Regions from separate parts of the Halopseudomonas phragmitis genome, predicted to be linked through region 2. Evidence: predicted binding sites of a transcription regulator. Region 2 holds the regulator's gene; each other region holds the start of a gene.
The links. The regulator sigma-54, encoded in region 2, starts transcription at its own class of promoters, with help from an activator protein. The targets are predictions, from matches to a motif close to ANTGGCATNNANNTTGCTNT.

Region 1 (7,991 bases), 710 kb from region 2:
TCAGACCTGGAGCGTCCTTGGAGGAATAGATCACATGAAAGCGTTCACCTGAGCCCATGTTGAGAATCTGCGATACGTTGGGCTCATAGGTCACGCCAACTGGCAGGCTGCCGGATGCCATAGCAGAGGGAATACCTTCAGGGGTCATATTGATTGGGCGAATATCGGCCTCGCTCAAGTCATGGGTTTGCAGTGCGTAGGCCAGCAGAAAGTCGGAGGGTGACAGTGGGTTGTAGCCAATCGTCTTGCCTTTGAAGTCGGCAATCGAGGTGATCGATTTGTCGGCTACGATGGCATCGCCACCATTGGAGAAGTCGATGGGCATGACGACACGGTGTTTGAGACCCTTGGCGACCGAGCCCACGACCTGATCATAGGTCAGCATGCCCCCGTCCAGGGCTCGGCCAGCCATTGCCGAAGGAATCAGTGCGGGATCGTTGAAGAATTGCAGTTCGACCTTGAGCCCCAGGTCTTTGTATAGGTCGAGTTTGTCAGCGACATAGAAAGGCCCATAGCCAGCCCAGACCACAGTGCCAATTTTCAGGGTTTCGATGGCCTGAGCAGCCAGAGGCATCAGGGTGGTTGTGGCAGCCAGGGTGATGCCGGCCAGTGTCTTGCGCAGAGATCCAAGCATGGGTGCGGTCATGGTAATCACTCCTACACAGTGAGAAAAAAGTACGGGTGACTGCGTCGTCATGACGGTCTCCCGGGCTTTTGTCCCGCCGTGTAGCCTCCTTATCCATGGAAGCCGGAAAACTCTCGGACCAGTCATCCGCTGATGCGGATCGGAACCCTAGTTCGCCTAGATACCACTCCAGTGTGTGATGCGTCATGAGTCAGCAGCGACTCATCCCGTTTCACTAAAGGTCTATGCATGCTTGGTGCCAATTATTGCTTTATAAAAATGTCTTTAAAGTCAATTGGTTGCTTATCTTCCGGATTTTGGCTGATGTTGAAAGATGGGCTTATGCCCTAAAACAGCGCCTGGGGAGCAGCAATGCGATGCACTTATTCACTCACCTTGCAGCGTAGCCAGCAGTCGCCGGCTGCCGGCCTGTTGACGATGTTCACCCAGATAAACACCCTGCCAGGTGCCCATGGTCAATTGTCCATTGCTGACCGGAATGCTCAATTGCACACCCAGCAGGCTGCTTTTGACATGGGCAGTCATGTCGTCGGGGCCTTCATAGGTGTGCTTGAAGAAGGGCGTACTGTCCGGAACCAGGTGGCGCAAAATGGCTTCCAGGTCGTCGCGTACCAGTGGATCGGCGTTTTCGTTGATGCTCAGTGAGGCCGAGGTGTGCTGTAGCCACAGGTGCAGCAGGCCGGTGTTGAGCAGCTTGAGCTCCGGCAGCGCGGCCAGGATTTCGGCGTCGATAAGGTGAAAGCCCCGGGGTCGGGCTCGCAGCTCAATGGTGCGTTGTAGCCACATACTCAGTCTCCCTAATGAAACAGGGCGCCCGTAGGCGCCCTGTGATACAGCGAAGGGTACTGCGGAGTTTACTTCTTGGCGCTGGTGAACTCCGGGTAGGCTTCCATACCGCACTCGGCGATATCCACCCCTTCATACTCTTCTTCTTCGCTGACGCGAATGCCCATGACCGCCTTGAGGATACTCCAAACGATCAGGCTGGCAATGAAGACGAAGGCGAAGATGGCGATGACCCCGATCAGCTGTGCGCCGAAGCTGGCATCAGCATTGGTCAGCGGTACGGCCAGAACACCCCAGATACCAGCCGAGCCGTGGGCCGAGATGGCACCAGCCGGGTCGTCCAGTTTCAGCTTGTCCAGACCCAGGACGCTGAACACCACGATCACCCCACCTACGGCACCGATCAGGACGGCAGCGAAGGCGCTCGGCGACAGCGGGTCGGCGGTGATGGCCACCAGGCCGGCCAGGGCGCCGTTGAGGGTCATGGTCAGGTCGGTCTTGCCGAACAGGATGCGTGACACGATCATCGCTGCGATCAGGCCACCGGCAGCAGCCATGTTGGTGTTGACCAGAACCTGGGCGACGTTGTTGGCGGACTCGACGTCGGAAATTTTCAGCTCGGAACCGCCGTTGAAGCCGAACCAGCCCATCCACAGGATGAAGATACCCAGGGTCGACAGCGGCAGGTTACAGCCGGGGATGGCATTGACCTGGCCGTTCGGACCGTATTTGCCTTTACGTGCGCCGAGCAGGATCACACCGGCCAGAGCGGCGGTGGCGCCGGCCATGTGAACGATACCGGAGCCGGCATAGTCGGAGTAGCCGATTTCGTCCAGCCAGCCTTCACCCCAGCTCCAGGCGCCCTGGATCGGGTAGATGAAACCGGTCATGACCACGGCGAAAGCCAGGAAGGCCCACAGTTTCATACGCTCGGCCACGGCACCGGAGACGATCGACATACAGGCACCGGCGAACACGATCTGGAAGAAGAAGTCAGCGCGGTTGGAGTAGTACGGTGCTTCGTCACCACCAGCCAGCACTTCGTCGAGGGCGTTTTCGCCGCCGATCAAGAAGCCCAGACTCGGCAGGATCGAGCTTTCCGAGGAATACATGATGTAGTAACCGACCAGCAGGTACATCACCGAGGCGATGGCGAACAGGGCGATGTTCTTGGCCAGAATTTCAGTGGTGCTCTTGGTGCGGACCAGACCGGCCTCGAGCATGGCGAAACCTGCTGCCATCCACATAACAAGGACGCCGCAGATCAAAAAGTAGAACGTGTCCAGTGCATACTGGAGTTGCACGATATCTTCCATTGTAAGCCCCCCATATAGGCTTTTTTATTTCAATCGGTAAACCTTGGCTCAGATGGCGTCGGTACCGGTTTCTCCGGTACGGATACGGATGGCCTGTTCCAGATTGACCACGAAGATCTTGCCGTCGCCGATCTTGCCGGTGTTGGCAGCCTTGGTGATGGCTTCAATCACCCGGTCGAGCATGTCGTCGCCGATAGCCACATCGATCTTCACCTTGGGCAGAAAATCAACCACGTATTCCGCGCCACGGTAGAGTTCGGTGTGACCTTTCTGTCGGCCAAAACCCTTGACCTCGGTCACGGTGATACCCTGAACGCCGATCTCGGACAGTGCTTCACGCACGTCGTCCAGTTTGAAAGGCTTGATAACAGCCGTTACTAGTTTCATTTCAATACTCCCGTTTGATGGACTGCCCTGGGGGGACAGGGCAAGTCTATGCCGAGTTAGAGGCTTTTAGAAACGGACAATGCTCCGAGGCTGATGCAGTTGGCCGGTCTGCCGACAAAACCAGGTTTTGTCATGGCCCCGCGAACCGGGTGTAACTGCCGCATCGTCTTGTGCTCCTTAGATGATGGCTCCTCGCAAAGTCAGGCTGGCTTCAGGTGGGTGCCCCGTTTGGGTTATCCCTTCCTTGGCAGCTGCGATGTGCTAAGCAGGAACCCTGCCAGTTTTCGTTTTTCCTTATTTTTCAGTCAAATAGAAATGTTTTGATGGTTTTGGTCAGGCCAATTGCGCACGCCTTTGCACCAAAATCGAGCATAGCTCACAACTTCAGTGCCCGCTGTGTGCACACATGGGGCACGCCAGGGTTGGGGACGCCGCCAGCCTGGGGGTGCTACACTGGGCAACTTGCCGCCAGCCTTGGCTGGTCGATTCCATTGCCGATTGAGTTGCAGAGCATGTTGCACAAAGTGTTGATTGACGCGGTCAGCAGCCAGGCCACCCGGTTGCTGATGAGTGAGCGCGGATTGCCGCCGCCGGAGCTGGAGAAACACCTCAAAGCCTTGCTGCAAAGCGCCCTGGCCAAGCTGGATGTGGTCAGCCGTGATGAGTTTGAAACCCAGCAGGCGGTGCTGATGCGTACCCGTGAACGGCTGGAGGCCCTGGAAAAACGGGTCGAGGCCCTGGAGCAGCGTACCCCCCCACCGACCACCTGACCTGCAGGTGGACTGATCAAGGAGCGATCATGTCCCTGGCCATAGTTCATAGCCGAGCCAAGATCGGCATTCAGGCCCCGGCTGTCACCATCGAAGTTCACCTGGCCAACGGCATGCCGAGCCTGACCCTGGTCGGCATGCCGGAAACCGCCGTGCGCGAAAGCAAGGACCGGGTCCGCAGTGCCTTGCAGAACGCCCAGTTGGAGTTCCCCAGCCTCAAGCGCATCACCATCAACCTGGCACCGGCGGATCTGCCCAAGGAAGGTGGGCGTTTTGATCTGGCCATTGCCCTGGGGCTGCTGGCGGCCAGCGGGCAGATTCCCGGCGATTGTCTGAACGAATGCGAGTGCTTAGGGGAGCTGGCGCTGTCCGGTGAGTTGCGCCCGGTTCAGGGGGTGCTGCCGGCTGCGCTGGCCTGCCGGGCGCTGAATCGCACCTTGCTGCTGCCGCGTGCTAATGCCGCCGAGGCTGCGCTGGTACGCGGCGTACGGATAGTCGCGGCCGAGCATCTGCTGGAGTTGTGCGAGCATCTGCGCGGTGAGCGCGAATTACCAGGGGTCAACGTCGAGTCGCGCCCGCAGTCACGACCGGTATCGGCCGATCTGGCCGATGTGCAGGGCCAGGCTCAGGCCAAGCGGGCCTTGATCGTGGCGGCGGCGGGCGGGCATAACCTGTTGCTGTTTGGCCCGCCGGGCACCGGCAAGACCCTGCTGGCCAGCCGTTTGCCGGGCATACTGCCGGCCTTGAGTGAGGCGGAAGCGCTGGAAGTGGCGGCGATCCAGTCGGTTTGCGGGCAGGCCGACCTGAGCTGCTGGCCGCAGCGGCCCTTTCGCGCGCCCCATCATGGTGCATCGGCCGCCGCGTTGGTTGGGGGTGGTAGCCAGCCTCGACCCGGCGAGATCAGTCAGGCCCACCAGGGCGTGCTGTTTCTCGACGAGTTGCCCGAGTTTGACCGCAAGGTACTGGAAATGCTGCGTGAGCCTTTGGAGTCGGGCTGTATTCATATCGCCCGGGCTCGCGAGCAGTTGAGCTTTCCGGCCCGCTTTCAACTGATCGCGGCCATGAACCCTTGCCCCTGTGGCTATCAGGGCGATCCCTCCGGGCGCTGTCGCTGTAGTCCCGAGCAGATCGAGCGTTACCGTGGCAAGCTTTCCGGCCCGCTACTTGATCGTATCGATCTGCATTTGGGTATGCTCAATGAAACCTTCAGTCTGGGACATGAGCAGGTCGGCAAGCCCAGCAGTGCGGAGGCCGCGCAGTGGGTGGCGCAGGCCCGGTCCTGTCAGCAACAGCGTCAGAATTGTCTGAATGCCCATCTGGATCTGGCGGCACTGCGTGAGCACTGCCGGCTGAGCGAGGCCGACCAGCAGTGGCTGGAGCTGGCGATCACTCGCCTGGGCCTGTCACGTCGGGCCAGTCACCGGGCGCTCAAGGTGGCTCGCACCCTGGCCGATCTGGATGGGGTCAGCTCGATTGAGCGTGCGCACCTGGCCGAAGCTCTGCAGTATCGGCAACTGGATCGGCGGCCAATGGCCTGATATCAACCGGGGTGATGGGGCTGGTGCGGGCAAAGGGTTGCACTATAGTAGTGAATGCAGGGCGTCACCGGTCACGCGACATCGGTCGGTGGCGCCTTGCGGTTTCAGACCGAGCCTAATGCCTCTTCGCGGCCCATGCTGTAGGCATCCAGGAAGTAGCACAACTCCTCGAAAGCCAGCGCCGGGCTGATGAAGTAGCCCTGCACCTGATCACAGCCCATGCCGCGCAACACTTCCAATTGCTGGCGCTGCTCCACCCCTTCGGCAACCACCTCCAGATTCAGGCTGCGACCCAGCTCGATCATCGCACCGACCAGTTGCCGGTCCGACTCGCGCTCGGCAATACCCTTGACGAAGCTGCGGTCGAGCTTGAGCAGGTTGATCGGCAGGTTGTGCAGGTGCACGAACGAGGAAAAGCCGGTGCCAAAGTCATCCAGCGAGAAGCGTACACCCAGGCCAGTCAGCCCGCGCATGGTGACCTGAACCTGCTCGGGGTTCTGCATGACCGCGGTTTCGGTCAGTTCGAACTCTAGGCTGTGCGGGTCGATGCCAGTCTTGTCCAGCAGGCGCTTGACCGTGGCCAGCAACTGGCTGTCCTGGAACTGGCGGAACGACATGTTGACGGCGACATGTACCGGCGGCATGCGCCGGCGTTTGAGCTGATTGAGGTCATGACAGGCACGGGCGATCACCCAGTAGCCCATAGGCACGATCAGTCCGGTTTCCTCGGCCAGCGGAATGAACTGGTTGGGGCCGAGCAGGCCGCGCTCAGGATGACGCCAGCGAATCAGTCCTTCGAGTCCGACGATATTGCCGCTTTTGAGATCGACCCGTGGTTGATAGTGCAGCTCCAGTTCATTGCGCCGCAGTGCCTGGCGCAGGGAGGCTTCGAACTCAATCAGGCTGTTGGCCTGCAGGTTGATACGGTCATCATAAAAGTGGAAGTTGCAGCCACGTTGGCCCTTGGCCTGCTGCATGGCCATATTGGCGTGCAGCAACAGGCTGTCGACCGTTTGCCCGCCTTCAGGGTAGGTGGCAATGCCGACGCTGCAGCCGAGTAACAGGCTTTCGCTGTCAACAAAGAACGGTTCGGCCAGTTCGTTGGTGACCTTCTGGGCGATGTGCAGCAAATTGCTAGGACTGCCGTAGTCCTCGATGATCACGCCAAATTCGTCGCTGCCCATCCGGCCGATAGTGTCGGTATTGCGCAGCACTCGGCGCAGGCGCTCGACCACCTCGCAGATGATCGCGTCGCCAGCCCCGTGGCCGAGGGTGTCGTTGACGTGGCGGAAGTTGTCCAGATCGATGAACAGCACGGCCAGCGGCTGATTGCTGCGCAGCGCCCGGCGCATGCCTTGCTTGAGCCGGTCATGCAGCATCTGCCGGTTGCAGATGCCGGTCAGTGGGTCGTAGCTGGCGGCGTGATCGAGCGCGGTGCGCAGCGCATGCCGCTCAATGGCGTAGTTGAAGCAGCGGATCAGTTCGCTGGCGCTGGACTGATCCCAGACACTGTCGGTTATGCCAGGCGGCAACGGGTGAAATTCCGGCTCATCGGCCAGGTGGATGATCGGCACGCTGCATTCGCGGGGCACATTCAGAAAATCGCTGCGCGCCAGAATCGCCTGCACCGGGCCGCTGGCGATCATGGCCTGGGCGTGATCCCAGTTGTCGGCACGAATCAACAGATAAGGGCTGGCTTTGACAGCAGACAAACGGTGACTCAGAGGCGCATGGGCGCCATGGTCATTGTCGAGTAACACGATGCGAAGCATCGGACTGTCAGCAGTCAAAGTCAGATCCCCCAAGGATCTTTATAAATTAGGTACATACGGTTTATTTATAAAGTAGGTTATATCCAAAAAACCGCCAAGTACCAAGACTAGCTTTTCGCTATCACGCTGTCGATCACAGTTTCTGCTGGTAGAATTGCCGGCCACCAGCCGGAGATCAATACGCGTGTCGAATCTCAACCCCCGTCAACAGGAAGCCGTTCATTACATCAGTGGCCCACTGTTGGTACTGGCCGGGGCCGGCAGCGGCAAGACCAGCGTGATCACCCGCAAGATCGCCTACCTGGTGCGCGAATGCGGGATCAAGGCCCAGTACATTGTCGCCGTGACCTTCACCAACAAGGCCGCGCGCGAAATGAAAGAGCGCGTTAGCCTGCTGCTCAAGGGCGGTGATGCCCGTGGCCTGACCGTCTCGACCTTCCATAACCTGGGCCTGAACATCATCCGCAAGGAGCATCAGCGCCTGGGCTACAAGCCGGGCTTCTCAATCTTCGACCAGCAGGATGCCACCGCGCTGATCACCGACCTGATGCATCGCGACTACGGTGCCGACGACGGTATTGACGGCATCCAGGCGCAGATCTCCAACTGGAAGAACGACCTGATTCTGCCCGAGGAGGCATTGGCCAAGGCCCGGACTCCGCAGGAGCAGACCGCCGCCAGCGTTTACATGCACTATCAGCGCACACTCAAGGCCTACAACGCGGTCGACTTCGATGACCTGATCCTGATCCCTGTGATGTTGTTTCGCAATCACC
Region 2 (7,991 bases):
TTGCCCAATAGGAGCCGGAATAAACTCCGAGCCAGTCCACGGCGACCATGGCGCCACCCCAAATGCCAACGACGCAGAAAATCAGCGCCAGCAATGGCATGGAAATAAAACCGGCCCACAGACGCGGCGCAATCACGTATTTGAGCGGGTCAACGCCGATCATTTCCATGCTCGACAACTGCTCGGTAGCCTTCATCAGGCCGATCTCAGCGGTCAGCGCAGAACCGGCACGACCGGCGAACAGCAAGGCGGTCACTACCGGCCCCAGCTCACGCAGCAGTGTCAGTGCAACCATCTGGCCGACGGCCTGTTCGGAACCGTAGTCCTTGAGGATGTTGTAGCCCTGCAGGGCCAGCACCATGCCGATGAACAGACCAGACACCACGATGATCGCCAGCGACAGCACACCCACGGCATAAAGCTGCTTGACCAGCAACTGGAAGCCGTTGCCAAAACGCGAGCGGCCGACCAGCGCGTTAAACAGAAACACCCCGGAACGGCCCGTCGCAGCCAGTACATCCAGACCTGAACGGCCGATCAGGGCCACCCGATCGATCATAGTCTTCACGCCTTGCGATCTCCTTTGAGCAGGTCATCCATATAACGGCTCGCCGGGAAGTGGAACGGCACCGGACCGTCCGGTTCACCCTTCATAAACTGGCGAATGCGTGGATTGTCCGAATTCATCAGCTCGTCCGGGCGCCCGTGACCCAGCACCTGGGTATCACCAACCACATAGATGTAGTCAGCGATGCTGGCGGTTTCGGTCAGGTCGTGGGAGACCACAATGCTGGTCAATCCCAGCGCGTCGTTGAGCAACCGGATCAGACGCACCAGCACGCCCATGGAGATCGGGTCCTGGCCGACGAATGGCTCGTCGTACATCATCAACTGCGGGTCCAGGGCAATCGCCCGGGCCAGTGCCACCCGCCGTTTCATGCCCCCGGACAACTCATCGGGCATCAGGCCAATGGCACCGCGCAACCCCACCGCCTGCAACTTCAGCAGCACGATGTCACGGATCATGTCTTCAGGCAGATCGGTATGCACCCGCAACGGGAAGGCGACGTTCTCGAACACCGACAGATCAGTAAACAATGCGCCACTCTGGAACAGCATGCCCATGTGCTCACGGGCCCGGAACAGGGCATCGCGCCCCAACTCGGGAATATTCTGACCATTGACCAGGATTTTGCCGCCATCCGGGCGTAACTGCGCGCCGATCAGACGCAAAAAAGTGGTCTTGCCGCAACCGGACGGGCCCATGATGGCCGTTACCTTGCCACGCGGGATACGGATATTGACCCGATCAAAGATGATCCGGTCGCCGCGCCTGAACGTGACGTCTTGCAGCTCGACGATGTAATCCGAAAACTCGGTCATAGAGGGACTCAGCCTTAAGTCTGGACGGATGTCGGCTAAAATGAACGCGGTAATATACCAGCTCCCCCCGCCCGGCCCAAGCCGCGCAACATCCACTTACCGATTATGCCCGCCGTGGCGGGCAGGGTCATAGCGCCAGAGCTGGTGAGTTGTCGCTCACAAACCGCTATACTGGCGCGCTAACCTGAATACCGATGGCGAGTTCATGTCCGATTTTGATTACATTGCCTCCGCCAGGCGCACCATTAGCCTCGAACGCGATGCGGTCGACAGCCTGCTGGCGCGCCTGGACGACACCTTTATTCGAGCCTGCGAGACCCTTCTGGCCTGTACCGGCCGGATCGTGGTAACCGGCATGGGCAAATCCGGCCATATCGGCCGCAAACTCGCCGCCACCCTGGCCAGCACCGGATCGCCGGCATTTTTCGTCCACCCCGGTGAAGCCAGCCATGGCGACATGGGCATGATCACCAGCGAAGATGTGGTGATCGCCCTGTCCAACTCCGGCAATACCGCCGAGGTCGTCACCCTGCTGCCCTTGATCAAGCGCCTGGGCGCACCACTGATCAGCCTGACCGGCAACCCCGAGTCGACCCTGGCCGAAGCCGCGGTGGCCAACCTCAACACCGGCGTCGAGCAGGAAGCCTGCCCGCTCAACCTGGCCCCGACCTCCAGCACTACTACCGCACTGGTCATGGGCGACGCCCTGGCCATCGCCCTGCTTGAGGCGCGCGGCTTCAGCGCCGAAGACTTCGCCTTCTCGCATCCGGGCGGTAGCCTGGGCCGGCGCCTGTTGCTGCTGGTTGACGACATCATGCATGCCGGCGAGCGCATGCCGCTGGTCAGCCCCGACACACCGCTGCGCGATGCCCTGCTGGAAATGACCCGCAAAGGCCTGGGCCTGACCGGGATCGTCGACGCCGAAGGCAAACTGGCCGGGATCTTCACTGACGGCGATCTGCGCCGCACCCTGGACCATGATGTCGACCTGCGCAGCGCCAGCATTGCCCAGGTCATGACCCCGCGCAGCAAGACCGTGCGCAAGGGCATTCTCGCTGCCGAAGCTCTGAAAGTAATGGAAGACGCCAAGATCAGCGGACTGTTCGTGGTCGACACCGAAGGCCGCCCGGTTGGCGCGCTGAACATGCACGATCTGCTGCGCGCGGGGGTAGTATGAACCTGAGTCACTCACAACTGCTTGAACGGGCCCAGCAGATCCGCCTGGCGATTTTCGATGTCGATGGCGTCCTGACCGATGGCCGGCTGTTCTTCATGCCCGACGGCACCGAGTTCAAGTCGTTCAACACCCTCGACGGCCACGGTATCAAGATGCTGATCGCCTCCGGCGTCGAGGTTGCAATCATCAGCGGCCGCCAGTCGCCACTGGTTGAGCGACGCGCCGCCAACCTTGGCATTCGCCACCTGATCCAGGGCCGCGAAGACAAGCTCAACGCACTGGCGGAACTGCGCCAGCAGGTACCGGTCGAACTGTCTCAGATAGCCTTTCTCGGCGATGACCTGCCAGACTTGCCGGTGATCCGCCGGGTCGGCCTTGGCATGGCGGTAGCCACTGCCGACAGCTTCGTTCGCGAGCAGGCCCACGGCATCACCCAAGCTTGTGGTGGCGCTGGTGCCGCCCGGGAATTCTGTGAACTGATCATGCACGCCCAGGGCACCCTGGACAGTGCAAGGGCCGCCTACCTGTGAAATTGCAACTGCCCCGCTACCTGCTAACCGGCGCGCTGGCCATCCTGGCTACCGTGGTGGCATTGGCTGTGGGCTATTGGAACATCGGCCTGTCGCGTTACACTCCGGCACCGCTGGTCACTGACCCGGCCCAGCCGGATTTCTTCATGGAAAATCCGCGCATTCTGCAGCGCAATGAAGAAGGCCGACCGCGCTACCGCCTGGAAAGCGAACAGGCCCGCCACCTGGCCAGCAACGACAGTACCGAACTAAGCGCTCCGCGCCTGCTGTTCTATCGTGAAGGCGAGGCACAACCGTGGGAAACCATTTCCCGCAAGGCCTATACCTACGATAACGCCGACCGGGTCGAACTGGTCGGCGATGTGCAGATCGAGCAGCGCCTGCCCGGCCAGCCGCGGCGCAAGCTGAGCACAGAGGCATTGACCGTGTTTCCGCCCCGTGATTACGCGGAAACCGACCAGGACGTTAAAATCGAGGCTGCCCGCGGCGTCACTACCGCCACCGGCATGCAGCTATACTTCAACGACGGCCGCGTAACGCTGCTGTCCAATGTACGAGGCCAACATGAGGTGCGCTAACCCTCTGCTGCTCACTGCACTACTGCTTACCCCTTCGCTGCCTGCGCTGGCACTGCCGAGCGACAGCGAACAACCGATTCGCATCCAGGCCAACAGCGCCACCCTGGATGATCGCAACAACACTGCGGTCTACACCGGCAACGTGATTGTCACCCAAGGCACCATGCGCCTGACCGGCAACCGGGTGACGCTCAATACCGATGCCAATGGCGAGGTCAGCAAAATCGTCTCGGTCGGCAGCCCGGCCACTTACCGGCAGACCCCCCGCGAAGGCCAGACGCCGATCAACGCCCGCGGTCTGACCATCGAATATCACGCCGATGTCGAACGCATCATCCTGATCGAGCAGGCCTTCCTCGAACAGGACAGCAACACCTTCCGCGGCGAATACGTCACTTATGACATTCAGCGCCAGGTAGTCGATGCCGGCCGGGCACCGGGCGCCAGCGGCCCCAGCGCCAGTGGCGACGAACGCATCGAAATCATCATTCAGCCGCGCAGACGCAGCGAGTAAGCCAGCCATGACAACCCTAGAGGCGCGCCACCTGGCCAAGGCCTACAAGGCCCGCAAGGTGGTCCGGGATATCTCGGTCACCATCAACAGCGGCGAGATCGTCGGCCTGCTGGGCCCCAATGGCGCCGGCAAGACCACCAGCTTCTACATGATCGTCGGACTGGTAAAGGCCGACGAAGGGCATATCCTGATCGACGGCAAGGACATCACCGCCCTGCCAATGCACGGCCGCGCCCGTCAGGGGATCGGCTATCTGCCCCAGGAAGCCTCGATCTTCCGCAAGCTGTCGGTAGCCGACAACATCATGGCGATTCTGGAAACCCGCAAAGACCTGAACCGCAAGGGCCGGCTGGGCAAACTCGACGCCCTGCTGCGCGAGTTCCACATTCACCACCTGGCCGACACCAAGGGCATGAGCCTGTCCGGCGGCGAGCGCCGCCGCGCCGAAATCGCCCGGGCCCTGGCCAGCGAACCCAAGTTCGTACTGCTTGACGAACCTTTCGCCGGGGTCGATCCGATTTCGGTCAACGACATCAAACAGATCATCCAGCATTTGCGTGACAAGGGGATCGGCGTGCTGATCACCGACCACAATGTGCGCGAAACTCTCGACATCTGCGACAAGGCCTATATTGTCAACGACGGCCATATCATCGCTGAAGGTGACGCTGAAGCTGTGCTGTCCAACCAGTTGGTCAAAGATGTCTATCTTGGGCACACCTTCCGCCTGTAAAAGCGCACACATTTCAGGCATGCTAGAGGCCTGTACGGTTTATTGGTTAACACCCGCCGCACAGGCCGACAGGGAGGGTGGGCCTGGCCTCGGAATGGTTAGACTCAGCGCATAAGGTATTTCGCCAAACAATGAAACCCACGCTCGTCCTCAAGATGGGGCAGCAGCTGACCATGACCCCTCAGCTGCAGCAGGCCATTCGACTACTCCAGCTATCCAGCCTCGATCTTCAACAAGAGGTTCAAGAGGCCATGGAGGCCAATCCGCTGCTGGAAATGGCCGACGATGGCGATGACGACTATCCCAGCGCCAGCCAGGAAAACGGCCTCGACAGCGACGACGCACCAGCAGTCACTCTGCCCGAGCCAGTCGAGCTTGACTCCATCAGCCCGCACAGCGACGACGAAGGCAACTGGAACGAACAGATCCCCAACGAGCTGCCGGTCGATACCCAATGGGAAGATGTCTACCAGACTTCGGCCAGCTCACTGCCCAGCAACGATGACGAAGACTGGGACTACACCTCGCGCACCGGCACCGGCGAAACCCTGCAGAGCCACCTGGAATGGCAGCTCAACCTGCTGCCGATGTCCGATACCGACCGCATGATCGCCACGGCCCTGATCGATGCGATCAACGCCGACGGCTATCTTGAAGAAACCCTTGAAGAGATTCTGGCCTCCTTCGATCCGGAACTGGAGATCGAACTGGACGAGGTCGAAATGGTCCTGCACCGCATTCAGCAATTCGAACCGGTCGGCATTGCCGCCCGCGACCTGAGCGAATGCCTGCTGCTGCAACTGCGCCAGTTGCCAAGCGACACCCCACTGCTCGAACAGGCGATGAAGGTGGTCAAGGATCACCTGGAACTGCTCGGCAACCGCGACTTTGCCCAGTTGATGCGCCGCACCCGGCTCAAGGAAGACCAGTTGCGGGTGGTCATCGCCCTGATCCAGACCCTGAACCCGCGCCCAGGCGCGGAAATCGCCTCTGGCGAGCCGGAATACGTGATCCCCGACGTGATCGTGCGGCGCGACAACCAGCGCTGGATCGTCGAACTGAACCAGGATGCCGTGCCCAAGGTCCGGGTCAACGGCCACTACGCCTCGATGGTACGCCGAGCCGACAGCAGCGAAGACAACACCTACCTGCGCAACCACCTGCAGGAAGCCCGCTGGTTCATCAAGAGCCTGCAGAGCCGCAACGAAACCCTGATGAAAGTTGCCAGCCAGATCGTCGAGCATCAGCGCGGGTTCCTCGAGCACGGCGAAGAAGCCATGAAGCCTCTGGTCCTGCACGACATCGCCGAAGCGGTAGGCATGCATGAATCGACCATCTCGCGGGTCACCACCCAGAAATACATGCATACCCCGCGCGGAATCTTCGAGCTGAAGTACTTTTTCTCCAGCCACGTCAGTACCAGCGAGGGCGGCGAGTTCTCCTCCACCGCTATCCGGGCACTGATCAAAAAGCTGGTTGCAGCGGAAAACCCGAAGAAACCATTGAGCGACAGCAAGATCGCTGGTTTACTTGAAGAACAGGGGATCCACGTAGCCCGACGGACCATCGCAAAGTATCGCGAGTCATTGAACATCGCCCCGTCGAGCGAACGAAAGCGTTTGGTTTAACCCATACAGATCAATGAATTCGGTAGTAACAAGTGGCAACATGGGTACCACACCGGTACCCGGTAACAACAGCCAACCAGGAGAAGCCGTATGCAACTAAACATTAGCGGTCATCAACTCGACGTCACCGAATCCCTGCGCGACTACATCAACGAAAAAATGGCCCGCCTTGAGCGGCACTTCGACAGGATCACCAATGTTCAGGTGACCCTGGAAGTCGAGAAGCTGCGCCAGAAGGTCGAAGCCACCCTGCACATCGCCGGGGGCGAAGTGGTCGCCAACGCCGAGCACACGGATATGTATGCAGCGATTGATTTGCTTACCGACAAGCTCGACCGGCAGCTGATCAAGCACAAGGAAAAACACCTGGATCGCCAACAAGGCGCCAACGACCGTTAATCCCGGCCCAACAGAGTCATGCAAATAACCCACATACTGACCCCCGAGCGCACCTTCTCCGGTGTGCAAGGGGGCTCGAAGAAACGTGTGCTGGAGCTGATCGGCAAGCTGATTGCCCAGCACACCGACCTCGACGCCGACACTATCTACGAAAACCTGATTGCCCGGGAAAAGCTGGGTTCGACCGGCTTCGGCCACGGCATCGCCATTCCCCACTGTCGGCTCACCGGCTGCGAACAGGCCGTTGGCGCCTTGCTGCAACTGGAAAGCAAGATCGATTACGACGCTCTGGACGGCGAACCGGTAGACCTGATTTTCGTATTGCTGGTCCCCCAGGAAGCCACCGAGCAACACCTGCAGATTCTCAAGATGCTGGCCGAAAAGCTTGACCAGGCCGAGCTGCGCGAAGCACTGCGCAAGGCTCCGGACGCCAGCAGCCTGTACCAGACAATGGTCGGCAGCGACGGGAGCTAAACATGCGTCTGGTTGTGGTCAGTGGCCGTTCCGGCTCAGGCAAGAGTACCGCCCTACACCTGCTGGAAGACAACGGCTACTACTGCATCGACAACTTGCCAGCCGGCCTGCTGCCAGAGCTGGCCAAGGAAGCCAACAACACCGAGCTGAACCTGCCCAAGGTGGCAATCAGCATCGATGCGCGCAACCTGCCCAGCGACCTGCGGCGCTTCCCCGAGTTGCTCAAGCAGGTCCGTGACGCCGGCATTCGCTGCGATATTCTGTTCCTTGCCGCCACCGACGAAGTGCTGATCAAGCGCTTCTCCGAGACCCGGCGCAAACACCCTCTGACCGACAGCAGCCACTCGCTGGCCGAGGCCATCGCCGAAGAACTGCGCCTGCTTGAGCCGATCATCGACCTGGCCGATCTCAAGATCGACACCAGCCACCTGACCCTCTATCAGCTGCGCGAACAGCTCAAGCAGCGGCTGCTCGGCAGCGATGCCAAGCAGCCCTCGATTCTGATTCAGTCATTTGGTTTCAAACGCGGCGTGCCGGTCGATGCCGACCTGGTTTTTGACGTGCGCTGCCTGCCC
Region 3 (7,991 bases), 390 kb from region 2:
CCGGCCTGGTGGCTATCGGGATCGCACTGTATCTCTGGCGCGAGCCAGCCTCCTATCGACCACTGTACGGCGCTGGAGAAAGTTATCCGGCGGCTGAGGTCATGCAGGTCCTCGAGGCCGAGGGTATTCGCTACCGCCTGCATGGGCAGAGCGGCCAGGTGCTGGTGCGTGAAGATCATCTGGCCCGGGCGCGCCTGCAACTTTCGGCCCGGGGGGTCAGTGTCGCGGTGCCGCCGGGCTATGAACTGTTTGATCGGGACGAGCCGCTGGGCACCAGCCAGTTTGTTCAGGATGTGCGGCTCAAGCGCAGTCTGGAAGGTGAATTGGCGCGCACGGTCATGAGCCTCAAAGGGGTCGAGCAGGCCCGGGTGCATCTGGCCCGTGAAGAGAATCGTTCGTTTGTGGTGGGGCGCCGTCTGCCGGCCAAAGCCTCGGTAATGCTGCAGTTGGCTCCAGGCACCCGGCTGCAACCGGATCAGGTCAGTGCGATCGTCAATCTGGTTGCCAACAGTGTGCCGCAGCTCGAGGTGGCCGATGTCAGTGTGGTCGATCAGCACGGTACCCTGCTGTCGCGCGGTCTGGATGGCTGGGGTGGGCCGGCGCGCAACTGGCAGGTGGTCGAGGACTATCAGCACAAGGCGGTAGGCAATATCGAGCAGGTGCTGGCTCCGGTACTGGGCGCGGGCAACTTCCGGATCAGCGTGGCAGCCGATGTTGACTTCAGCCAGCGCGAAGAAACCGTACAGACCTATGGCGAAGCGCCGCGAGTGCGTAACGAGCAGCTGCGCAGTGAAAGCGCGATCGATCAGTTGGCGCTAGGGGTACCAGGTTCGCTGAGCAATCTGCCGTTGCAGTTGCCTGCGCCGGCGGTGGATGCCGGTGAGGACGGTGCGCAAGGTAATGACGGCAACCAGGCCGCGACCTCGCTGCGCCAGGAGTCCAATCGCCAGCTCGATTACGACCAGTCGGTAACTCATGTCAAGCATGCGCCCTTTGCCTTGCGCCAACAGAGCATTGCCGTGGTGTTGAATGCGGCCAGCGCTCCCGAGGGCGGCTGGAGCGAACAGGCCCGGGCTGAGCTGGAAGCGATGATTCGCAGCGCCGCCGGGTTCAATGCCGCCCGCGGTGATCAACTGACGCTGAGCGTGCTGCCCTTCAGTACGGTCGAGCCGCTGTTGGCAGAGCTGGCCTGGTGGGAGAGCGAACAGATGCACGCACTGGCGCGCCTCGGTCTCTTAGGGTTCCTGGCCCTGTTGATCCTGTTGTTGGTGGTACGCCCGGCAATGCGTATTGTCAGCCGTCCGGAGCAGCCGGTGCTCACTGAGGAATTGGTCGAGCTTGATCCGCCCGCACCTGAGCGCGCCTTGCCGTTGCAGCAAGAGCGTCCGGGCCTGAGCATCCTCAGCGAGTTGAGCCCGCTGTCGGAGATTCGCCTGCCGGCACCCAATTCAGGTCTTGAACTACAGATTGAGCACTTGCAGATGTTGGCGCGCAATGATCCTGAGCGGGTTTCTGAGGTGCTCAAGCACTGGATCGGTCGCAATGATCGTGACCTGTCGTCTACCTGAGGGGCCTGGCAATGAAGGAATCCAATGTGCGTAATGTTCGGCAGCTCAGTTCCCTGGAGCAGGCCGCGATCCTGATGCTGAGCATGGATGATGCGACTTCGGCAGGCGTGCTCAAGCACTTCTCCCGTGAGGAGATCATCAGTATCAGCCAGGCCATGGCCCGGCTGAGCAACGTCAAGCAGCCTATGGTCTCGGAAGTGGTTGGGCGGTTCTTCGAGGATTACCGCGAGCAGAGCAGCATCAAGGGTGCCTCGCGCGGCTACCTCAGCGGCATGCTCGGCAAGGCGCTGGGCAGCGATATTACCCGCAGCTTGCTGGACAGCATCTATGGCGAGGAAATTCGCGCCAAGATGGCCAAGATGGAGTGGATTGATCCCAAGCAGTTTGCCGCCTTGATCGCCAAGGAACATGCCCAGATGCAGGCCGTTTTTCTGGCCTTCCTGCCGCCGGCGATGGCCGCGGAGGTGCTCGAACAGATGCCGGCCGAGCGTCAGGATGAGCTGCTGTATCGGATTGCCAATCTGAGTGAGGTCAACAGTGACGTGATTCGCGAGCTGGAGCAGTTGATCGAGCGCAGCATCAGCGTGTTGACCAACCAGGGCTCGCAAGTGCGCGGGATCAAGCAGGCTGCCGACATTATGAATCGCTTCAAGGGCAACCGCGAACAGATGTTCGAGTTGTTGCGGGCGCACAGCGATGAACTGGTCAACCGGATTGAGGATGAAATGTACGACTTCTTCATCCTCTCGCGGCAGACCGAAGAAGTGCTGCAGTTGCTGCTTGAGGCCGTGCCTATGGAAGAGTGGGTAGTGGCGCTCAAGGGGGCCGAGCCGGAGCTGGTGCGAGCGATTCAGAATGCCATGCCCAAGCGCCAGCGCCAGCAGATGGAGTCGATCAGCCGGCGTCAGGGGCCGGTGCCCATGAGCCGGGTCGAGCAGGTACGCAAGGACATCATGGCGGTGGTGCGGGAAATGGCCGGCAATGGTGAGCTGCAATTGCAATTGTTCCGTGAGCAGACCATCGAGTAACCGGAGGCAGCATGACAGTCAGGGTGATCAAGGCCAGTGGCCGGGCGTGGCGGGTCTTCCGTTTTCCGCCGCTGTGTTCTGGACCAAGGGCGCTGATCGGTGAGGTTGGTGGCGGAGGCCAGGCCAGTGTCCAGCAGGCGGTCAGCGACGGCTTTCGCGAGGGCATGGAAAAGGGCTATCAGGAAGGTTTGCAGCAAGGTCTGGAAGCCGGGCGCAGGCAGGGCTTTGACGAAGGGTGCGAGCAGGGCCGTCAACGTGGCCTGGAGGAAGGGCGACATCAGGGCCTGCAGGTATTCGAACAGGCCAGTGCGCCGCTGGCACGGATGCGTGGTGAGTTGCGCGGGTATCTGGACCAGTATGAGCTCAAACGTCGTCAGGAACTGCTCGAACTGGTGCGCAAGGTGGCCCGTCAGGTGATTCGCTGTGAGCTGACGATCAACCCGACGCAACTGCTGGCGCTGGCTGAAGAAGCGCTGACCAGCTTGCCGGGCGATGTGACCGATGTGCGGATTCTGCTTAACCCGGAAGAATATGCGCGCATCCGCGATATTGCCCCGGAGCGGGCCGAGGAGTGGCGCCTGGTTCCGGATGAGCGACTGGCGCTGGGTGAGTGTCGGGTCGTGACCGAGCAGGCCGAGGCGGATATCGGCTGCCAACAGCGCTTGGACTCCTGCATGGAGACACTGGCCGGGCACCTGCAGGTCAATGAATCATGAGCGTACGCGAGGCGTTCAGTCTGGACGAGGCGCTGCGCTCGCTTGAGGGCGTGCAGTTGGCCAAGGTCAGCGGGCGTCTGGTGCGGGTGTCCGGGCTGCTGCTGGAAAGCCTTGGCTGCCGGCGCATGACCGGCCAGCGCTGCTATGTCGAGCAGGCCGACGGCAGCATGCTCGAAGCCCAGGTAGTGGGCTTCAATCGCGACATCACCTACCTGATGCCGTTCAAGAAGCCGGTCGGGCTGACGGCCGGCTCGCGGGTTTTTCCGGCCCGTGAAGAAGGCTTGTTGCACATCGACGAGTCCTGGCTGGGGCGGGTGGTCAATGGTCTGGGCGAGCCCCTGGATGACCAGGGGAAACTGTCTGGACGTAACCCCTTGCCGGCCGAGTTGCCCAGTGTCAATCCGCTGCGCCGTCGTCCGGTATGCGAGCCGCTGGATGTCGGCGTGCGCGCGATCAATGCCCTGCTGACCCTGGGCAAGGGCCAGCGGGTTGGCCTGTTTGCCGGTAGTGGCGTGGGCAAGAGCGTGTTGCTTGGCATGATCACCCGGCAGACCAAGGCCGATGTGGTCGTGGTCGGGCTGATTGGCGAGCGTGGCCGCGAGGTGCAGGAGTTTCTGCTGCACTCACTGGGGCCTGAAGGCCTGAAAAAGGCCGTGGTGGTGGTCGCTCCGGCCAACGAGTCGCCGCTGATGCGGCTCAAGGCTACCGAGCTGTGTCACAGCATCGCCGCCTATTTCCGCGACCAGGGTCAGGATGTGCTGCTGCTGGTCGACTCCCTGACCCGCTATGCCATGGCCCAGCGCGAAATCGCCCTGGCGCTGGGCGAGCCGCCGGCAACCAAGGGGTACCCGCCGTCGGTATTTGGCCTGCTGCCCGAGTTGGTGGAAAGCGCCGGCAACGGTGCCAGCACTACCGGCAGCCTCAGCGCCCTGTATACCGTGCTGGCCGAGGGTGATGACCACCAGGACCCTATCGTTGACTGTGCCCGGGCGATTCTCGACGGGCATATTGTATTGTCGCGGCGGCTGGCTGATGTTGGCCATTACCCGGCTATCGATATTGCCGCCTCGGTCAGTCGTTGCATGAGTCAAGTCAGTGCGCCGGAGCATCAGGGCGCGGCACGCCAACTCAAGGAGCTGTACAGCAGCTTTGAAAAGATTCGTGAGTTGATTCCGCTGGGTGGCTACAGCCCAGGCATGGACGCCAAGACCGACCGGGCGGTGCAGCTGGCGCCGCACATCGAGCGCTTTTTGCGTCAGGAGGTTGGGGTGGGAGCCGAACTGGAAGACTGCGTTGCTACCTTGCTCAAGCTGGTCAAGAGGCCGTCATGAAGGAACAGATAAACACCCTGTCGCGGTTGGCGTTGCTGCGCGGCAACAAGGTGCAGGAGCTGATGGGGCGGGTCAACTACCAGCAGAACCTGTGCCAGCGCTATCGCAACAATATCGAGGGGCTCAGTCGCCTGTGCGGCTATACCGCACCGATGACCACTCCGCTGCAGCGTGACAATCAGCAGCGCTACAAGTTGACGCTGCATCGGATGATCGAGTTGCAGCGCCGCGAACTGGCGGTGGCGGAGCAGGCGCTGAACCGGATTCGAGGCGAGTTGACCAGCGCCATGCGTAATGAAAAGGTCATTAGTCAGGTGCTGGACGGCAAGCTGCGCGAATGGCAGCATCTGCTGGCCAGTCAGGAGCAGAAGATACAGGACGGTCTGGCGGCTCAGGCTTGGTGGCGAGCCCAAGCACTATAGGAAAAAAGATTTAAGCGCAGGTCGCAGTCGGTCGCCATAAGTCTGTAACCCGCTCATTTTTGGATGTCAGCATGGATATTTCTCGGCCCAGCAGCAACGGTTTCCGTCCGGTGACCGAACTTTCCACCGGTACTCCCGGCGAGCGCCCGCAGGCGACTAATAGTGCCCCCAGCTTACCGCCCGCCGAGCTGCCACTTGAAGCTTTGCAGGCGGCGCTGCAAGCCTTGCCATCGGTCGATCTTGATCGGGTGGCGGCGGTGCGTCAGGCGCTGAGCGAAGGGCGCCTGGATACCAGTGCCGAAGGTTTGGCGGCTGACATGCTGGCCTACCATCGGGGCAGCGATCAGTGAGTTCGCGCGAGCGCCTGCTGGCTGCGCTCGATGAGGACCTGCAGCGCGATCAGGCTGACTATCAGCGCCTGCTGGATCTGACCGAAGCACTGCATGCGCACCTGCTGCAGCGTGACGCGCAGCAGATCGAGCGTCTCAATCAGGACATCAGCAGTCTCTCAGCGGCGGCGGCCCATCGCGCCGCGCGACGCAGCCGCATTCTGGCGGCATTTTCCCTGCACGCCGATGCCGATGGCATGCAGCGCCTGTTCGCCGGTTGCCCGCCAGCCCAGCGTCAGCGCCTGAGTGCCGGCTGGGAGGCGCTTGGTCATCTGGCGCAGGCCTGTCAGCGTCAGAACGAACGCAATGGCCGCCTGCTGGCCATGCAGCACGATATCCTCAATCAACTGCTGGGTCAGTCTGCCCAGTCCAGTCTCTATTCCCCCCAGTACTACTGAGTAATTCCTTGAGCCTTTGGGCTTGTTGATCGTCGCTCAGGCTTAAGCGGTGCAGCTCAGCTGTCGCCTGTGTTGTTTGTCACGCTGTGCGGTTTTCCCTGATCCGCGTTGATTCTTGCCGAGGGGAAGGAGCATTTCCGCTGGCTGCATAAGGTCGCTCAAGCGGAAGACGTTTTTCACCTGTTATCTGGCTTAAAGCCATTTAAATCAATGGCTTGATGTCTTGGCATTGTTATTGCTTGAAGGCTGTCAAAGGATACCCGACGATGAATATCGACTCTGATTACGCAAGATCCATGGCTGAACAACTGGCCAGCTACGATGTGCAGCCCGGCCTGGCCAGGGTGCGGCGCAACGAAGCCAATTACCGTGCTCAGCTGGACGCAGTGACCAAGCTGGAAAGTGCCTTGCGCACGTTCCGCAGTGCTGTGACTGGGCTCAAAAGCGGCGGCAAGACCATGCTGGTCAACTCGGCGAGTTTCAGTCAGGAAGGCTACGCCACGGCCAACGTCAAGGCCAATGCCGTGCCGGGCAACTACCAGTTCTTTGTCGAGCAACTGGCCAGTCAGCACCAGATTGCTCTGCAGGGGTTGCAGGACGGTGATATCGAGGCAACCGGTAGTCTGCAGATCGATCTTGGCGGGGAAAGTTTCAGCATTGACCTGAGCGCGGCCGACAGCAGCGGTGATGGCGTGGTGAGCCTTGCCGAACTGTCGGCGGCGATCAATGGCGCCTCGGACAATGCCGGTGTGCAGGCCACGCTGGTGCGCAGCAATGGTGAGGTCAGCCTGGTACTGACCAGCGAAAACAGCGGCGCCTCCAACGCAATCGGCCTGAGCTTGAGCGGGGCTGGGCCGGGTAGTGCGAACTTCGCCGATGCGGTGGCCAACCCGCTGGAGCTGTCGGCTGCGCGGGATGCCCGAGTACGTTTGGGCGGCGAGACTGGCTTGCTGCTGACCAGTTCCAGCAACACATTTGATGAACTGATCGATGGAGTCAGCCTGACCTTCAATCGTACTCACAGCGCAGGGGATACCCCGCTGACGGTCGAGGTTGGTCAGGATAGTGAGGCGACCCAGGCTCAGGTCAAGACCTTTATCGATGCCTATAACAGCCTGGTGGCCAGTCTTAAGGGCCTGACCGCCAGTGGCGGCGAGAACAGCACGCGTGGCCCGCTGGCTGGCGATTCCAGTGTGCGGGCGATCCAGGAAATGCTGAACCGGACGCTGCGTAACGAGTTTGATGGCATGCGGCTGATGGACTTTGGCATCAGCGCTGATCGCAATGGTCGCCTGAGCCTGGACTCCAGCCGTTTCGACGCAGCGGTGGCGGCCAACCCTGAGGGTTTGAACAAGCTGTTCAGTGGCAAGGACAACCTGATCGACAGTCTCGACAAGAGCCTGCACCTGTATACCAACGTCACCACTGGCGTGCTGAAGAACCGCAAGGAAAGCATCAACCTGATGCTGCGCCGCACCGATCAGCAGATGTCGACGCTGGAACAGCAGTACGACCGTTACTACAACCGCTATTTGAAGCAGTACACCAACATGATGCAGATGATGGCGGCGATGCAGCAAACCCAGGGTATGTTTTGATGAACGATTACTACCTCAATGACAGCTACCAGCAATACCGCTCGGTAGATCTGGAAGCCAAGGCTGCAGCGGCCTCGCCCTATGAACTGGTGCTGGTTCTGTTCGATGGCCTGCTTGATGAGCTGGCCCGGGCTCGCGGTCATATCGAAGGCCGGCGCTACCAGCAAAAGGGCGTGTCACTGGAAAAGTGCATGAGCATCCTCAACGGCCTTAACAGCGCTCTGGATTTCGACAACGGCGGTGAGGTTGTGGCAGGCCTGGCCCGGTTGTACGACTACTGCATCTACCGACTTTCCGATGTCAGCGTCAGCCTGTCGCTCGAAGGCATGGACGAGGTGATCGAGCTGGTCGGCATTCTGCGTGAAGGCTGGGAAGGTGTGAATGGCACCCGTCAGCCCTGAGAGCCAGCGCATTGCCCGGGTCTACGGCCAGTTGCGTCAAGCTCTTGAGGCGGCGGACTGGGAGGCGGTCGCCGAGGCCGATCTGGCCGTGCGTGAACTGTTGCAGAGCTTGCCGGATGAGGCCGAGCTGGAGCCGGCCA
Region 4 (7,991 bases), 1.6 Mb from region 2:
TGCCAACTGGGGCAGCGGCAACAACCCTCAGCCATTCACCAATCTTAAAGCCGCCCTTGCCAGCACCTTTGCCGGACTGCCGGAGAACCGTTTCCGCGTGGGCATCATGTTCTATAACGAGACTGGCAACCCCAACAACAACGTAACCGGCGGTTATGTTCGGGCTGCGATCCGCGCCATGAACAGCACGACCAAGCCGCTGTACACCAACCTGATCAACGACCTGCACCCTATTAATGATCGAGGCAATGGGGCAATCGGCAGCCTGGTCATGGCTGAAGCCTGGTATTACTACAAAGGCAAGAATGCCTATGCCGGCACCAACAAGGTCAAAACTGACTACAGTGGCAATACCAGTGGTCCAGCCTCCAATAACGCCGTCTGGGCCTTGTCTGGCAATGCCCTGAACAGCTTCACCGGCACCACCTACAACAGCCCGGTAATGGATGAGTCCTGCGCCAGAAACTTCATCATCTACCTGAGCAACGGCCCGTCGACCGACAACAACTCGGTGCGTACCGAATCGCGCAACCGGTTGGCAGCCGAAGGCGGCAACACTACTACCATCCCGCTGTCGCCAAGCGGCCTGCAGGACAACCCGATCGATGAATGGTCACGCTTCATGAAGCAAAGTGACCTGGGTATCACCACTTACACCATTGAAATCAATCCCGGCACCACAGGCCAGGGCCCGAACTGGACCGCGGTATTGCAGAGCATGGCCAATATCAGTGGCGGCAAATACTTCCCGGTCAGCTCCAGCAGTGGCAACAACCCAGCAGCCCAGGATATCGCTGACGCTATCAATACCGCCCTGTCGGAAATCCAGGCAGTCAACAGCGTATATGCGTCTGTCAGCCTACCGGTCAGCGTCAATACCCAGGGAACCTACCTCAATCAGGTATTCGTCGGCATGTTCCGCCCGGCCCAGAGCGCACTGCCGCGCTGGGACGGCAACCTGAAGCAATACAAACTGGGGTTCTATCCGTCAGGCACTACCAACCTGCAGACCCTTGACGCCACGGACCAGCCCGCAATCAACAGCGCCACCGGGTTTATCGCCGAATGTGCCCGCAGTTTCTGGACTCCTGCTGGAGCCGACAGCTACTGGGCCAACATTGATGAACAGCAGTGCCTGGCCACCAACGCCCCCGGCTCATCCAACAGTCCGGACGGCAACATGGTCGAAAAGGGCGGCCAAGGCTTTGTACTGCGCGGCACTACGCCAGCCAGCCGCACCGTGTACTTTGATAACGGCGGTCAATTGAGTTCTCTGACTTCCAGCTCGCTGAACAACCAGCTAGTCGGAGCAGCGAACGATACCGAACGTGGCCTGCTGCTTAACTGGATACGCGGCCACAACAACAGAACCACTGACGCCCAGGACAACTTTATCGCCAGCACCGCCATGCGCCCGTCCGTACATGGCGACGTAGTGCACTCTCGCCCAGTCGCCATCAACTTCGGCACCGACAGCTCGCCGGATGTACGGGTGTTCTACGGCGCCAACGACGGCATGCTGCGCGCCATTAATGGCAACCGTAACGGCGGCAATGAACTCTGGTCATTCCTGCCCAGAGAGTTCTACAGCAAGATCAAGCGCCTGCGCGACAATGACCCGCCTGTGTTCTTCCCCGGCCTGGATCTGGATGGCGCCACCCGTAAGGACTACGGCTTTGACGGCCCCATCGTCGCCTACCAGGCCAAAACCAACAGTACCGACCCGAGCATCAGCACTGCCTGGCTGTATGCAACCATGCGTCGTGGCGGCCAAGCCCTCTATGCCCTCGACGTATCCAACCCGGCAAGCCCCAGCCTGATGTGGCGCCAGGGCTGTTTCGGCGGCAGTTGCACCACCGGCTTTGAAGCGCTGGGGCAAACCTGGGCTGCTCCTGCCATCGTCAAGGCCGCTGGTTACCAGTCAGGCGGCAAACCGCTGCTGCTCATGGGTGGTGGTTACGATACTTGCGAAGACACCCACCCCAATACCTGCACCAGCAGCTCCAAGGGTAACCGGCTGTATGTCATCGACGGCGAGCTTGGCACCGTGGTACGCCAGTTCGTTACCGAGCGCGGTATCGTCGCGGATGTCACCCCGGTCAAAGACGAAATGGGTCGACTGATGTACGGTTATACCGCCGACATGGGCGGCAACGTCTATCGTCTGTCTGGCCCCAACGGCTCCCCCATCGCCAGCTACGCCCCGGCCGACTGGGCCCTGACTCGCATCGCCTCACTGGGCTGCGACACCGCACAGGCAAGCTGCAACAATCGCAAGTTCCTCTATGCACCGGACGTAGTCTTTGAGGGCAACACCTACTTCCTGCTGCTCGGCTCAGGCGACCGGGAAAAACCCCTGGGCCAGTCTGGCGACGTGCAGAATCACTTCTTCATGCTCAAGGACCGCCCCGAAGTCGATACCTGGCTGAGCGCCGAGTCGGCAACCTGTGGCGTCAACATGATATGCCTCAACTCACTGCTGGAGATCGATACCGATGCCACACCCAGTGACAGCGACCTTAGCACCAAAAAAGGCTGGTATCTGGAGCTGAACCCCAAGGAACAGGTCGTCACCTCCGCCATTACCGTCTTTGGCACCGTCACCTTCAGCACCCACGAGCCTACTCCTCCACAAGCCGGCCAGTGCAGCAACAACCTCGGCATCGCCAGGGTCTACAATATCAACTACCTTAATGCTGCCCCGGCCAACGGCTCCAACCAGCGCAGCGAAATGATCCCCGGTGGCGGCCTGCCGCCCTCACCGGTCGCCGGTATGGTCCAGCTTGATGACGGCACCACCGTACCCTTCATCATCGGCTCCGACCCGTCCTCACCGCTGGCTGGCCGCCAACCGGAAGCTCCCGAACTGGCTGGAGCGCCCAAAGGCCGTGTTTACTGGAATCTGGAAGAATGAACAGTCAGCATCCGACAACCACCGGCAAACGCCTGAGCGCCAACAAGCGCTCAGGCTTCACCCTGATCGAGCTGATGATCACCATCGCCGTGGCGGCCATCCTGCTGACCATTGCCGTGCCCTCGTTTCTTGAAGCCACACTCAGCAGCAAACTACGCGCCACCGCCAACAACCTGGCTTCCAGCGCCTTCCTGGCCCGCTCCGAAGCGATCAAGCGCAACACTCCCGCCACGCTGTGCGCCTCAAGCAATGGCACCAGTTGCACCGGAAGCTGGGATCAGGGCTGGATCGTAACCCTGGCCGACGGCACCATCATTCACCAACAGGGTAAAGTGCCCAACGGCTTCAGAGTAATCGGCGCCGTCACCACCCTGAGCTTTCAGCCCAGCGGCGTAGGCGCCACCACCGCAGACTTCACCGTCTGCCGGGAAAGCCCCAGCGTTGGCAGTCAGGAACGGGCCGTGAATATCAGCGCAACCGGACGGCCGAGCGTAGAGAAAACGACTAACGGGGCCTGCGGCTAACCCCCCCTTGGGAGGCGGGAAAATCCCGGGGCGCGTTCGGACCGGGCCGCGGTCGGCTCCCGCGCCAATTACCCTACAACGCCAACCCCGAGCAGATACGCAGAGCACTTCGGCGGGGCGTTCCCACGCAGAGCGTGTGAACGATCTAAACCTTAAGAAGAAAAGCTGCCGAATCCGGAAATACGCCCCAGGATCTTTTCGTACTTCTCAAATCGGGCATACCCCAGCAGCACGCTAGGCAAGAGCAGACCAGAGCCCAGACAAAAGCCAATCAAAGCGCCTGCTACTGAACCTATTAGCACCATGCCAATACCAAAAACCAGGAAAATAGTACCAATTAACGCATATCCCTTACGCGAACGAGACTGATCCGGGTAGCGGTTAAATACATTAAGTGGTTTATTCATGGAGGACTGCCTTGTAGTTCTACAGTTATAAACTGCGACAAATAAGCAGCAGATAGAGACTTATAAACACCAAACCCCGGCGAACCGGGGTTTGGTTTAGTACTACTATTAGGTCAAACTAGCAACAAAAGCCGCCCAACCCATAGCATTAGGGGCGGCAAGCCGAGGGCAGGAACTTCGGATCCAGATCGTCACACTCCCAACGTGCAATTTGATTACCTGCGCCACTTTCGATGGGAGTAAGAGTCATGTTATTTCCAGAGTGCACGCCCGAATCAAAATCGACCTGCAAGACGCCGTCAGCCAGAAGACTCACGCTACCAGCATTGAAGTATTTACCTTCCAAGTCAGCAATAGCATCATCCAAAGTGGTGGAGTCACCGGGCCCAGGGAGAGCACCTTCCTCTGACAAATAAACTGCAATATCAGCACGAAGACCAGCAGTAGCGCTCAAAGCCTCAGAAGCCTGAGCACGGCCAGTGTAGTCCTGATAAGCCGGCAGCGCGATGGCAGCCAGAATACCGATGATCGCAACAACGATCATCAGTTCGATCAAAGTAAAGCCTTTTTGAGCCTTCATTATCATCAACTCCTTAACGTTATAAGAACAGCCTGTTGGCTACACGAATAAAAAGCACAGTCCGTGCCAGGCGCATTATTCCACTCGCAACCTGCTGTTGTTAGCCGGTATTTTGTGACTTACATCAAGGTTCCAGGCTTTATCCCGCCTTATATATCGCACTGCCATCACCAATAACCGGGCGCGCAACGCCAAAAAGTGACAAATTTTGTCAGCTAGTGACGTAACACTCATCTGGGAGGCGGGGCATCTGCTCCCGCAGCAAACTCGCTGCATCCGCGTCCTGGAGCAGATGCTCCAAGCTCCCAGGAAAGCGTTGAGTGCTGATAACTCGGCGTGGATTAAGAACAAGCCCCAATAGGCTGGCAAGCCGTACTGGTTCGCTTTTTTGCCCTATTGCGGTGTGCAGCGCCCTTGCACTGTACTATAGTCCGCACATAACCCTACAAACTGTACCGAGACACGTCGTACCTTATGGAAACCCCTGTGCTCTCCGGGCTGGCCCGGCGTATTGTTCAAGTCGAGCTGCTTGACCCCCAGGTCGCCAGCAAAGCCAGTAAACAGGCCCACCAGGACAAGATCCCGCTGATCACCTATCTGGTGCAGAACAAGCTGGCCAACCCCCGTGACCTGGCTATGGTCTGCGCCGAGGAATTCGGCTACCCCTATTTCGACCTTGTCTCGCTGGACAAGGAAAGCCAGCCACCCCAGGATCTGGTCAGCGAAAAGCTGGTGCGCCAGCACAATGTACTGCCGCTGTTCAAACGCGGCTCAAGACTTTACCTGGCGCTGAGCGACCCAACCAATCAGCAGGCGCTGAGCGACATCCAGTTTCATACCGGGCTGATGACCGATGCCGTCATTGTTGAAGACGACAAGCTGCACAGCGCCATCGACAAATATCTGGACAGCCCAACCGGTGGGCTCGGCGACATGTCCGATGCCGATCTGGACAATCTGGACGTACAGGCCGGTAAGGATGAAGACAAGGGTGAAGCAACAGATGGTGCTGACGATGCGCCGATCGTGCGCTTCGTCAACAAGATGCTGCTGGATGCCATTCGCATGGGCTCATCGGATTTGCACTTTGAGCCCTATGAAAAGCTCTACCGGGTGCGCTTTCGTACCGATGGCGTACTGCACGAGATGGCCAAGCCACCGGTACAGCTGGGGGTGCGTATTGCTGCCCGCCTGAAGGTCATGTCAGCCATGGACATGGCCGAACGGCGCAAACCCCAGGATGGCCGGATCAAGATGAAGATTTCCAAGACCAAGGCCATCGATTTCCGGGTCAATACCCTGCCCACGCTGTGGGGCGAGAAGGTGGTGCTGCGTATTCTCGACTCGGACAGCGCCAAGATGGGTATCGACTCGCTGGGCTATGAGGAAGACCAGAAACAGATGTACCTGGACGCCCTGGCCAAACCACAGGGCATGATCCTGGTTACCGGCCCAACCGGCTCGGGCAAGACCGTCTCCCTTTATACCGGCCTGAATATTCTCAATACCATGGAACGGAATATCTCCACTGCCGAAGATCCGGTGGAAATCAACCTTGAAGGTATCAACCAGGTCAACGTCAATCCCAAGCAGGGCCTGGACTTTGCCCAGGCCCTGCGCGCCTTTTTGCGTCAGGACCCGGATATCATCATGGTTGGTGAGATCCGCGACCTGGAAACGGCGGAAATCGCCATCAAGGCAGCCCAGACCGGGCACATGGTAATGTCTACCCTGCACACCAACAGTGCGGCAGAAACCCTGACCCGTTTGCGCAACATGGGTGTGCCCTCATTCAACATTGCTACCTCTGTCAATCTGATCATCGCCCAGCGTCTGGCGCGGCGGCTGTGCAAAAGTTGCAAGCAGCCGATGGAGGTGCCACGTGACACATTGCTGGCCGAAGGCTTTACTGAACAACAGATAGATGCCGGGCTGACCATTTATGGACCGGTGGGTTGTGAAAATTGCAAGGACGGATACAAGGGCCGTGTCGGGATTTATGAAGTAGTTAAAATAACGCAGGCCATGCAACGTATTATCATGGAAGAAGGTAATTCCATTCAGATTTCGGATGTCGCCCAAAGCGAAGGCTTCCGCGACCTGCGCCAGTCAGCCCTGCTGAAAGTACAGCAGGGTGTGACCAGCCTGGCGGAAGTCAACCGAGTGACCAAGGACTAAGTCATGGCGCAACAAGCAGCAGTCAAAAAGCCTGTCACAGCCAAAAAGGCCAAAGAAGAAAAGGTCTACGCCTACAAGTGGGAAGGCAAGGACCGCAAGGGCACCAAGGTGACCGGCGAGATGCAGGGCGCCAACGCCGCGCTGATCAAGGCGCAACTGCGCAAGCAGGGAGTACTGGTCACCAAGGTGAACAAGAAGTCGACCCTGTTCGGCAAACGCGCCAAGCCGATCAAGCCACTGGATATCGCCTTCTTTACCCGTCAGTTGGCCACCATGATGGAGGCCGGGGTGCCAATTATCCAGTCCTTCGAGATTATTGCCGAGGGCGCGGAAAACCCCAATCTGGCCAAGCTGGTCAACGATATTAAGGTTGATGTAGCCGCCGGTAACACCCTGGCCGACTCGCTACGCAAGCACCCCAAGTATTTCGACGACCTGTTTTGCAACCTGGTGCAGTCTGGCGAACAGTCAGGCCGACTGGAGTCGCTGCTTGACCGCATCGCCACCTACAAGGAAAAGACCGAAGCGCTCAAGGCCAAGATCAAGAAGGCCATGACCTACCCGATTGCAGTTATCGTCGTGGCGGTTATCGTTACCGCCATTCTGCTGCTCAAGGTGGTGCCACAGTTCAAGGAGGTATTCTCCAACTTTGGCGCCGAATTGCCAGCCTTTACTCTATTTGTCATCGGCCTATCGGAATGGCTGCAATCCTGGTGGTTCATCATTTTGATTGGCTTCATCGCTCTTGGCTTTGCCTATAAGCAGATCCACCTCCGCTCTAAGCCGTTCCGTGACGGCCAGGATCGGGCCCTGCTCAAGGCGCCCGTAGTTGGTGAGATCATCTACCAGGCAGCAGTAGCACGTTACGCTCGCACCCTGTCGACCACCTTCGCCGCTGGTGTACCGCTGGTCGATGCGCTGGACTCGGTCGCCGGTGCGGCGGGCAACGTGGTGTTCTATAACGCCGTAATGAAGATCAAGGACGACGTATCCGCCGGCACCCAGCTCAACTTCGCCATGCGAACCACCAATGTATTCCCCTCATTGGCAGTACAGATGGCCGGCATTGGTGAAGAGTCCGGCTCGCTGGATGAAATGCTGGAAAAGGTCGCCGACTACTACGAGGCCGAGGTAGACAACAAGGTCGATAACCTCACCACTCTGCTCGAACCGCTGATCATGTCTGTTCTGGGTATTCTGGTGGGCGGCCTGATCATCGCCATGTACCTGCCGATCTTCCAGTTGGGCGCCGTCGTCTAATATGCCGCTTCTCGATTATCTGGCCAGCCATGTGCTGGCCTTTGTTTTGCTTTGCGGATTACTCGGGCTGATTGTTGGCAGCTTCCTCAACGTGGTGATTCATCGCCTGCCCATCATGCTTGAGCGCG

Region 1: a site for sigma-54 is predicted at 3,398-3,417, ahead of glnK (P-II family nitrogen regulator). Genes of this name have one in related genera too.
Region 3: a site for sigma-54 is predicted at 6,075-6,094, ahead of fliD (flagellar filament capping protein FliD). Genes of this name have one in related genera too.
Region 4: a site for sigma-54 is predicted at 4,477-4,496, ahead of BVH74_RS08525 (pilin). Genes of this name have one in related genera too.

The regions. Positions count from the first base shown of each region.
Region 1 is NZ_CP020100.1:940,952-948,942, reverse strand. Features, by position in the region: gene BVH74_RS04395 (ABC transporter substrate-binding protein) at 1-646, opposite strand, end outside; guanidine-I (ykkC/yxkD leader) riboswitch at 702-808, opposite strand; gene BVH74_RS04390 (secondary thiamine-phosphate synthase enzyme YjbQ) at 1,013-1,432, opposite strand; gene amtB (ammonium transporter AmtB) at 1,501-2,748, opposite strand; gene glnK (P-II family nitrogen regulator) at 2,797-3,135, opposite strand; gene BVH74_RS04375 (accessory factor UbiK family protein) at 3,648-3,905, shown strand; gene BVH74_RS04370 (YifB family Mg chelatase-like AAA ATPase) at 3,935-5,443, shown strand; gene BVH74_RS04365 (putative bifunctional diguanylate cyclase/phosphodiesterase) at 5,548-7,215, opposite strand; gene rep (DNA helicase Rep) at 7,400-7,991, shown strand, end outside.
Region 2 is NZ_CP020100.1:232,678-240,668, forward strand. Features, by position in the region: gene mlaE (lipid asymmetry maintenance ABC transporter permease subunit MlaE) at 1-559, opposite strand, end outside; gene BVH74_RS01030 (ATP-binding cassette domain-containing protein) at 565-1,383, opposite strand; gene BVH74_RS01035 (KpsF/GutQ family sugar-phosphate isomerase) at 1,589-2,560, shown strand; gene BVH74_RS01040 (KdsC family phosphatase) at 2,557-3,090, shown strand; gene lptC (LPS export ABC transporter periplasmic protein LptC) at 3,087-3,668, shown strand; gene lptA (lipopolysaccharide transport periplasmic protein LptA) at 3,655-4,182, shown strand; gene lptB (LPS export ABC transporter ATP-binding protein) at 4,190-4,915, shown strand; gene BVH74_RS01060 (RNA polymerase factor sigma-54) at 5,047-6,543, shown strand; gene hpf (ribosome hibernation-promoting factor, HPF/YfiA family) at 6,634-6,942, shown strand; gene ptsN (PTS IIA-like nitrogen regulatory protein PtsN) at 6,961-7,416, shown strand; gene rapZ (RNase adapter RapZ) at 7,419-7,991, shown strand, end outside.
Region 3 is NZ_CP020100.1:620,971-628,961, reverse strand. Features, by position in the region: gene fliF (flagellar basal-body MS-ring/collar protein FliF) at 1-1,568, shown strand, start outside; gene BVH74_RS02825 (FliG C-terminal domain-containing protein) at 1,580-2,596, shown strand; gene fliH (flagellar assembly protein FliH) at 2,608-3,312, shown strand; gene fliI (flagellar protein export ATPase FliI) at 3,309-4,643, shown strand; gene BVH74_RS02810 (flagellar FliJ family protein) at 4,640-5,065, shown strand; gene BVH74_RS02805 (flagellar biosynthesis anti-sigma factor FlgM) at 5,137-5,415, shown strand; gene BVH74_RS02800 (flagellar protein FlgN) at 5,412-5,852, shown strand; gene fliD (flagellar filament capping protein FliD) at 6,119-7,450, shown strand; gene fliS (flagellar export chaperone FliS) at 7,450-7,851, shown strand; gene BVH74_RS02785 (hypothetical protein) at 7,832-7,991, shown strand, end outside.
Region 4 is NZ_CP020100.1:1,852,074-1,860,064, reverse strand. Features, by position in the region: gene BVH74_RS08535 (pilus assembly protein) at 1-2,914, shown strand, start outside; gene BVH74_RS08530 (GspH/FimT family pseudopilin) at 2,911-3,438, shown strand; gene BVH74_RS18770 (hypothetical protein) at 3,591-3,845, opposite strand; gene BVH74_RS08525 (pilin) at 3,994-4,425, opposite strand; gene pilB (type IV-A pilus assembly ATPase PilB) at 4,900-6,603, shown strand; gene BVH74_RS08515 (type II secretion system F family protein) at 6,607-7,863, shown strand; gene BVH74_RS08510 (prepilin peptidase) at 7,865-7,991, shown strand, end outside.